DNA from 2 places in the Leisingera sp. F5 genome. Region 1 is predicted to be linked to the other one. Evidence: riboswitches for the same ligand, from Rfam matches in the RefSeq annotation. Region 1 holds a riboswitch; the other holds the start of a gene.

Region 1 (3,392 bases):
GATGGGTGCGTTTTGGATTTTGGACCGCGGAGGGCGCTGGCATGCTGAGGCTTGAGAATTGCCGGATCATGAACGGCGGCTATGTGGTGGAGGCGGATCTTGAGATTGTGCGGGGTGCCTGCGTCGCGGTGATTGGTCCATCGGGTGCCGGTAAGTCCACGCTGGTGGAGGCAGTGGCCGGTTTCCTGCCAGTTACCCGTGGGCGCGTCTCTTGGAACGGCTCAGACCTGACCGGCAGGCCGCCGGGCAAGCGGCCGGTCGCCATGCTGTTTCAGGACGGCAACCTGTTTCCGCATCTGACCGTGGCGCAGAACGTTGGCTTGGGGTTGCATGCGAACCTGCGGCTCAATCAGACGGAGTGGCAAAAGATTGACGCAGCGCTGATCCGGGTTGGTCTTGGCGGCATGGGGGGGCGGAAACCTGCGGCTCTGTCCGGCGGGCAGCAAAGCCGGGTGGCCCTGGCGCGGGTACTGGTACAGGGCCGCGACATCCTGCTGCTGGATGAACCTTTTGCGGCACTTGGCCCGGCGCTGAAGGCTGAGATGCTGGATCTTGTGGCAGAGCTGGCGCGCGAAAGCGGCGCCACGGTGCTGATGGTCAGTCATGATCCGAACGACGCGCGCCGGATTGCGGACCAAGTGGTGCTTGTGGCGGACGGCAAGGCGCATCCGCCGCAAGCGACGGCGGACTTGCTGGACAATCCGCCGCCTGCTTTGAAGGCTTATCTGGGGTAAATAATGCCTGAGATACAAGAGGGCCTGCACCTGCGCGCTGGCAAATGCAGGGGCTAGGTTCAGGCGTTTGCCAAGGCCTGCGCGCGTGACTTGGTGATCATCAAGGCGGCTTGCGCTGCTTCGCGGCCTTTTTCTTCGAAATGGTCGCGGTAGATTGTATTGTGGTGTTCGGTCTCCTGATACTGGTGCGGTGTCAAGGATACCGAAAGCACGGGCACGCCTGTCTCAAGGCTCACACGCATCAGCCCGTCCACAACAGCCTGGGCAACGAAATCGTGCCGGTAAATGCCGCCGTCGACGACAAATGCGGCACAGGCAATAGCTGCGTATTTGCCGCTTTTTGCCAGCTCCTGCGCCATCAGCGGCATTTCAAAAGCACCGGGAACATCAAAGACGTCGACTTGAGAGCTGGAGACGAGATCCAGAAACCCATCAAGCGCTCGATCGACGATATCGGCATGCCATTGCGCCTTGATAAAGGCATAGCGGGTGTGTGTCATTGTTATCTCCTTGCGCTTTGACACGTCACCCAAGGCGATAACGAACAACAGGCACCGCCCTAAGCGGCCCTGGCGAACGCTCTCTTTCATCCGGACTGTAACCGTCGGCTCTGGAATCGCACCAGATCTGCTGGACACTTCCGGTTCCGGAAGCCGCTCGCGGGCTTACGGGGCAATGCCCGCTTACCGCCGGTGGGGAATTCCGCCCCGCCCTGAGAACAGGTCGAACGTGCCAATCCGTGCGGCATTCTGCAAGCGTTAAACGCGCGGCATCAAACCTCGACCAAGTCATAGTGTTTGATGCTGCGCGACTCGACCAGTTCGGCCTCAGCCGGGTCGATGTGCGGACTGGTGTAGTCCTCGCCCGCAAAGGCCTTGAGCGACGCCAGATCCTTCCACACCATCACAAAGCTGAACTCCCGCGGGCTTTCGGCGCGCGGCGCGCCTGGCAGGACAGTAACGATGCCATCGGTGCCTTTCATTAGCGGAATGGCGGTCTCATGGAAGAACTTGCTGAAATCCGCCTCCTTGCCCGGTCGGATGACAACCTGGAATATCCGCATGATCATTTGAGGGTCCTCCTGACATTGGCTGAGCCGGACCAGTATAGCACAGTGTGCTGATTGCCCCTTTCCCTTGGCAGGGCATGCAGTAGGCTGCTGCAAAACAGCGGAGGATTTTCCATGAAGCTTACATATTCACCGGCGTCGCCCTTTGCCCGCAAGGTTTTGGTGCTGCTGCATGAGACCGGGCAGATTGAGGATGTTGAAATCCTGAATGTGACCACAACGCCCCTCAGCCCCAGTGCAGAGGTGAAAGCCAGCAACCCGCTGGCCAAAATCCCGGCGCTTGAGCGCAATGACGGCCCGGCGCTTTATGACAGCCGGGTGATCTGCGCCTATCTGGACGACCGCGCAGGCGGCATGCTGTATGGCGGCGGTTGGGACAGTAAGGTTCTGGAAGCCACCGCCGACGGTATTATGGATGCGGCGATCTTGATGGCTTATGAAAAACGTCTGCGACCTGAGGAAAAACAATGGGATGGCTGGCTGGATGCGCAGCGCAGCAAGGTCCTGGGCGGCTGTGCCGCGCTGAATGCGCGCTGGATGAGCCATCTGCTGGGGCCGCTTGATATTGGCCAGATCGCGGTGGCCTGTGCGCTGGGATATTTCGATCTGCGCCACCCGGATGCGGGCTGGCGCCAGGGCAACGAGGCGCTGGCGGAGTGGTTTGCGGGCTTCGAATCGCGCCCCTCCATGCAGGCCACAAAACCGCCGGCGGGCTGAGAGCGCCCTTGATAATGACAGGTGCCGCACCGATATGGGTGCGGCACGGTCACACAGTCGTGACAGAATTGCCGTCTGCGGCTTTCTGCGCGCCTATGACCGCTGGACGAATGCCCTTCTCCCCGCTAGACACGCGCCTGAGTCACTGCGAGCAATCGCGGTGCATGCGCATGTTTGCCCTAAACGGGCGCTGGAATTGGAGAAAACCTCGTGTCCCACGCAGAAGACCACGAAGGAACCCGGAGAGATTTCCTCTACTACGCCACTGCCGGCGCCGGGGCAGTGACCGCGGGTGCCGCCGTATGGCCCCTGGTCAACCAGATGAACCCCTCCGCCGACGTGAAAGCACTGTCCTCGATCCTGGTCGATGTCAGCGGCGTGGAAGTTGGCACGCAAATCTCGGTCATGTTCCTGGGCAAGCCGGTGTTCATCCGCCGCCGCACCCCGGAAGAGATCGAAGAAGCCCGTGCCGTGGAGCTGTCCGAGCTGATCGACCCGCGGTCGGAAAACCCGAACAAGCCGGGCACCGACGCGGCTGACGCCAACCGCACCATGGACGAGGCCGGCGAATGGCTGGTGATGATGGGTGTCTGCACCCACCTGGGCTGTGTGCCGCTGGGCGACGGCGCCGGCGAATTCAACGGCTGGTTCTGCCCCTGCCACGGGTCGCACTACGACACCGCAGGCCGCATCCGCAAAGGCCCGGCGCCGGAGAACCTGCATGTGCCGGTGGCTGAGTTCACCGACGCCAACACCATCAAGCTGGGATAAGGAAACGCGCTCATGTCCGGTATTCCGCACGACCATTACGAGCCGAAGACAGGCGCAGAAAAGTGGCTGCACAGCCGCCTGCCCATCGTCGGTCTTGTCTA
Region 2 (3,392 bases), on a different contig from region 1:
TGGACATGCGGGGCTGGGCTTTTGTCCGTGGGGTTTACTTGCCCCGGATGCGGGCGCAGACAGGGTTTGCCGCCGGGCTGGCGGCTGCGTTGTCGATGGGCGATCTCGGCGTCGTCGCGCTGTTTGCCGATCCGGATTTCGCAACATTGCCCTTGCAGATCTACCGGTTGATGGGGGCGTACCGGATGGAGGCAGCGGCGGGTGCGGCGCTTCTGTTGCTGATGCTGTCGATGGGCGCATTCTGGATTTTGGACCGCGGAGGGCGCTGGCATGCTGAGGCTTGAGAACTGCCGGATCATGAATGGCGACTATGCGGTCGAGGCGGATCTGGAGATCGCGTCCGGTGCCTGCGTGGCGGTGATCGGTCCCTCCGGTGCCGGGAAATCGACGCTGGTGGAGGCTGTGGCCGGCTTCCTGCCTGTCACCCGCGGGCGCATCCTGTGGAATGGTGCGGACCTGACCAGCCAGTCGCCGGGCAAGCGGCCAGTCGCGATGCTGTTTCAGGACGGCAACTTGTTTCCGCATCTGACCGTGGCGCAGAACGTCGGCTTAGGGTTGCGTGCCAACCTGCGGCTGAACACATCAGAGTGGAGCCGGGCAGACGCGGCTCTGGATCGTGTTGGCCTTGGTGGCATGGGCGGCCGCAAGCCTGCGGCGCTGTCCGGCGGGCAGCAAAGCCGGGTGGCGCTGGCGCGGGTGCTGGTGCAAGGGCGCGGCATTCTGCTGCTGGACGAACCCTTTGCAGCGCTTGGCCCTGCGCTGAAGGCGGAGATGCTGGATCTGGTGGCGGAACTGACGCGGGAAAGCGGTGCCACTGTGCTGATGGTCAGCCATGATCCGAATGACGCGCGCCGGATTGCAGATCAGGTTGTCCTGGTGACGGATGGCACGGCGCATCCGCCGCAGCAGACGGCGGAGCTGCTGGACAATCCGCCGCCTGCCTTGAAGGCCTACTTGGGTTAGGCGGCCAGCGCCGTTTCCCGCGTTTTCGTGATCATCAGCGCGGCACTGGCGGCTTCGGTGCCCTTTTGAACGAAGTGCTCGCGGTAGATGGCCACGTGATGATCGGTTTCCTGAAAATGATGCGGGGTCAGCGAGACCGACAGCACCGGCACCCCGGTATCCATGCCTGCACGCATCAGCCCGTCGACCACCGCCTGGGCGACAAAATCATGCCGGTAGATGCCGCCATCCACCACTAATGCGGCGCAGGCCACGGCGGCGTATTTCCCGGTCTTTGCCAGCTCCTGCGCCAGCAGCGGCATTTCAAAGGCGCCGGGCACATCGAAGACGTCGACTTGCTCTGCCGGGATCTGCTGCAGGAAGCCCTCCAGTGCCCGGCCAACAATATCAGCGTGCCATTGCGCCTTGATGAAGGCATAGCGGGTGTGTGTCATATCGTAATCTCCTTTACAGTTTGGTGGCGTGCTGGCGGCCGCGAAAACCGGTGTCCGCTTTTCGCTGCCAGCACGGCATGACACGTCACCCAAGGCGATCACGAGCAGACGGGCGCACGCCTGGCGCCGCCCTTCTGCACGTTCTCTTCCATCCGGACTGTGACCGTCGGCTCTGGAGTTGCACCAGATCTGCTGACACTTCCAAACTTTGGAAGCCGCTCGCGGGCTTACGGGATTTGCCCGCTTACCGCCGGTGGGGAATTCCGCCCCGCCCTGAGAACGGCGGGACTGTGCCAAGCAGCAGGGATGCCTGCAAGCGGGAATTTCACAATGAGTCAGGTTTCCACCAGGTCATAGTGTTTAATGATGCGCGACTCGACCAGTTCGGCCTCAGCCGGGTCGATGTGCGGGCTGGTGTAGTCCTCGCCCGCGAAGGCTTTGAGCGACGCCAGATCCTTCCACACCATCACAAAACTGAACTCCCGCGGAGTTTCCGCGCGGGGTGCGCCGGGCAGGACGGAAACGATGCCGTCTGTGCCCTTCATCAGCGGAATCGCGGTTTCATGAAAGAACTTGCTGAACTCGGCCTCCTTGCCGGGCCGGATGACAACCTGGAATATCCGCATGATCATTGGAGGGGCTCCCGTGACTGGTTATGCGGGTTCAGCATAGCACAGGTGGCGATTGCCCCTTTTCCTCAGGCCAGCTTGCAGTAGGCTGCGGCCTGAAAGCGGAGGATTTTCAATGAAGCTCACCTATTCCCAAGCATCCCCCTTTGCCCGCAAGGTTGTGGTGCTGCTGCACGAAACCGGGCAGCTGGACGATGTCGAAATCCTGGATGTCACCACCACCCCCCTGAGTCCCAGCCCTGAGGTGGCGGCCAGCAACCCGCTGGCCAAGATCCCGGCGCTGGAGCGCAACGACGGCCCGGCACTGTATGACAGCCGGGTGATCTGCGCCTATTTGGACGACCGTGCCGGCGGCAGGCTGTACGGCAGCGGCTGGGACAGCAAGGTGCTGGAGGCCACTGCCGACGGCATTATGGATGCGGCGATTCTAATGGCGTATGAAAAGCGGCTGCGCCCGGAGGAAAAACAATGGGATGGCTGGCTGGATGCGCAGCGCAGCAAGGTTCTGGGCGGCTGTGCCGCGCTGAATGCGCGCTGGATGAGCCATCTGCAGGGGCCGCTGGACATCGGCCAGATCGCAGTGGCCTGTGCGCTGGGGTATGTGGATCTGCGCCACCCGGATGCGGGCTGGCGCCAGGGCAACGAGGCGCTGGCGGAATGGTTTGCAGGCTTCGAATCGCGTCCTTCGATGCAGGCCACAAAACCGCCAGCGGGCTGAGAGCGCCTCTTGATAATGACAGGTGCCGCACCGATATGGGTGCGGCACGGTCACACAGCAGTGACAGAATTGCCGTCTGCGGCTTTCTGCGCGCCTATGACCGCTGGACGAATGCCCTTCTCCCCGCTAGACACGCGCCTGAGTCACTGCGAGCAATCGCGGTGCATGCGCATGTTTGCCCTAAACGGGCGCTGGAATTGGAGAAAACCTCGTGTCCCACGCAGAAGACCACGAAGGAACCCGGAGAGATTTCCTCTACTACGCCACTGCCGGCGCCGGGGCAGTGACCGCGGGTGCCGCCGTATGGCCCCTGGTCAACCAGATGAACCCCTCCGCCGACGTGAAAGCTCTGTCCTCGATCCTAGTCGATGTCAGCGGCGTGGAAGTAGGCACGCAGATCTCGGTCATGTTCCTGGGTAAGCCGGTGTTCATCCGCCGCCGCACCCAGGAAGAGATCGACGAAGCCCGTGCCGTGGAGATGTCCGAGCTGATCGACCCGCGGTCGGAAAACCCGAACAAACCGGGCACCGACGCGGCTGACGTCAACCGCACCATGGACGAGGCCGGCGAATGGCTGGTGATGATGGGTGTTTGCACCCACCTGGGCTGTGTGCCGCTGGGCGACGGCGCCGGCGATTTTCACGGCTG

Evidence for each region. A riboswitch is a leader RNA that binds a small molecule or an ion and turns the genes downstream of it on or off. The one in region 1 is predicted to bind FMN.
Region 2: another riboswitch for FMN. It lies ahead of A2I95_RS20920 (6,7-dimethyl-8-ribityllumazine synthase); the one in region 1 lies ahead of A2I95_RS24000 (6,7-dimethyl-8-ribityllumazine synthase).

What each region holds. Positions count from the first base shown of each region.
Region 1 is NZ_LUKH01000084.1:696-4,087, forward strand. Features, by position in the region: partial or broken gene A2I95_RS23990 (thiamine/thiamine pyrophosphate ABC transporter permease ThiP) at 1-55, shown strand, start outside; gene A2I95_RS23995 (ATP-binding cassette domain-containing protein) at 42-734, shown strand; gene A2I95_RS24000 (6,7-dimethyl-8-ribityllumazine synthase) at 794-1,324, opposite strand; FMN riboswitch at 1,309-1,458, opposite strand; gene A2I95_RS24005 (antibiotic biosynthesis monooxygenase) at 1,507-1,803, opposite strand; gene A2I95_RS24010 (glutathione S-transferase) at 1,918-2,520, shown strand; gene petA (ubiquinol-cytochrome c reductase iron-sulfur subunit) at 2,731-3,291, shown strand; gene petB (cytochrome b) at 3,304-3,392, shown strand, end outside.
Region 2 is NZ_LUKH01000042.1:6,347-9,738, reverse strand. Features, by position in the region: gene A2I95_RS20930 (thiamine/thiamine pyrophosphate ABC transporter permease ThiP) at 1-284, shown strand, start outside; gene A2I95_RS20925 (ATP-binding cassette domain-containing protein) at 271-963, shown strand; gene A2I95_RS20920 (6,7-dimethyl-8-ribityllumazine synthase) at 960-1,397, opposite strand; FMN riboswitch at 1,534-1,682, opposite strand; gene A2I95_RS20915 (hypothetical protein) at 1,733-2,029, opposite strand; gene A2I95_RS20910 (glutathione S-transferase) at 2,142-2,744, shown strand; gene petA (ubiquinol-cytochrome c reductase iron-sulfur subunit) at 2,956-3,392, shown strand, end outside.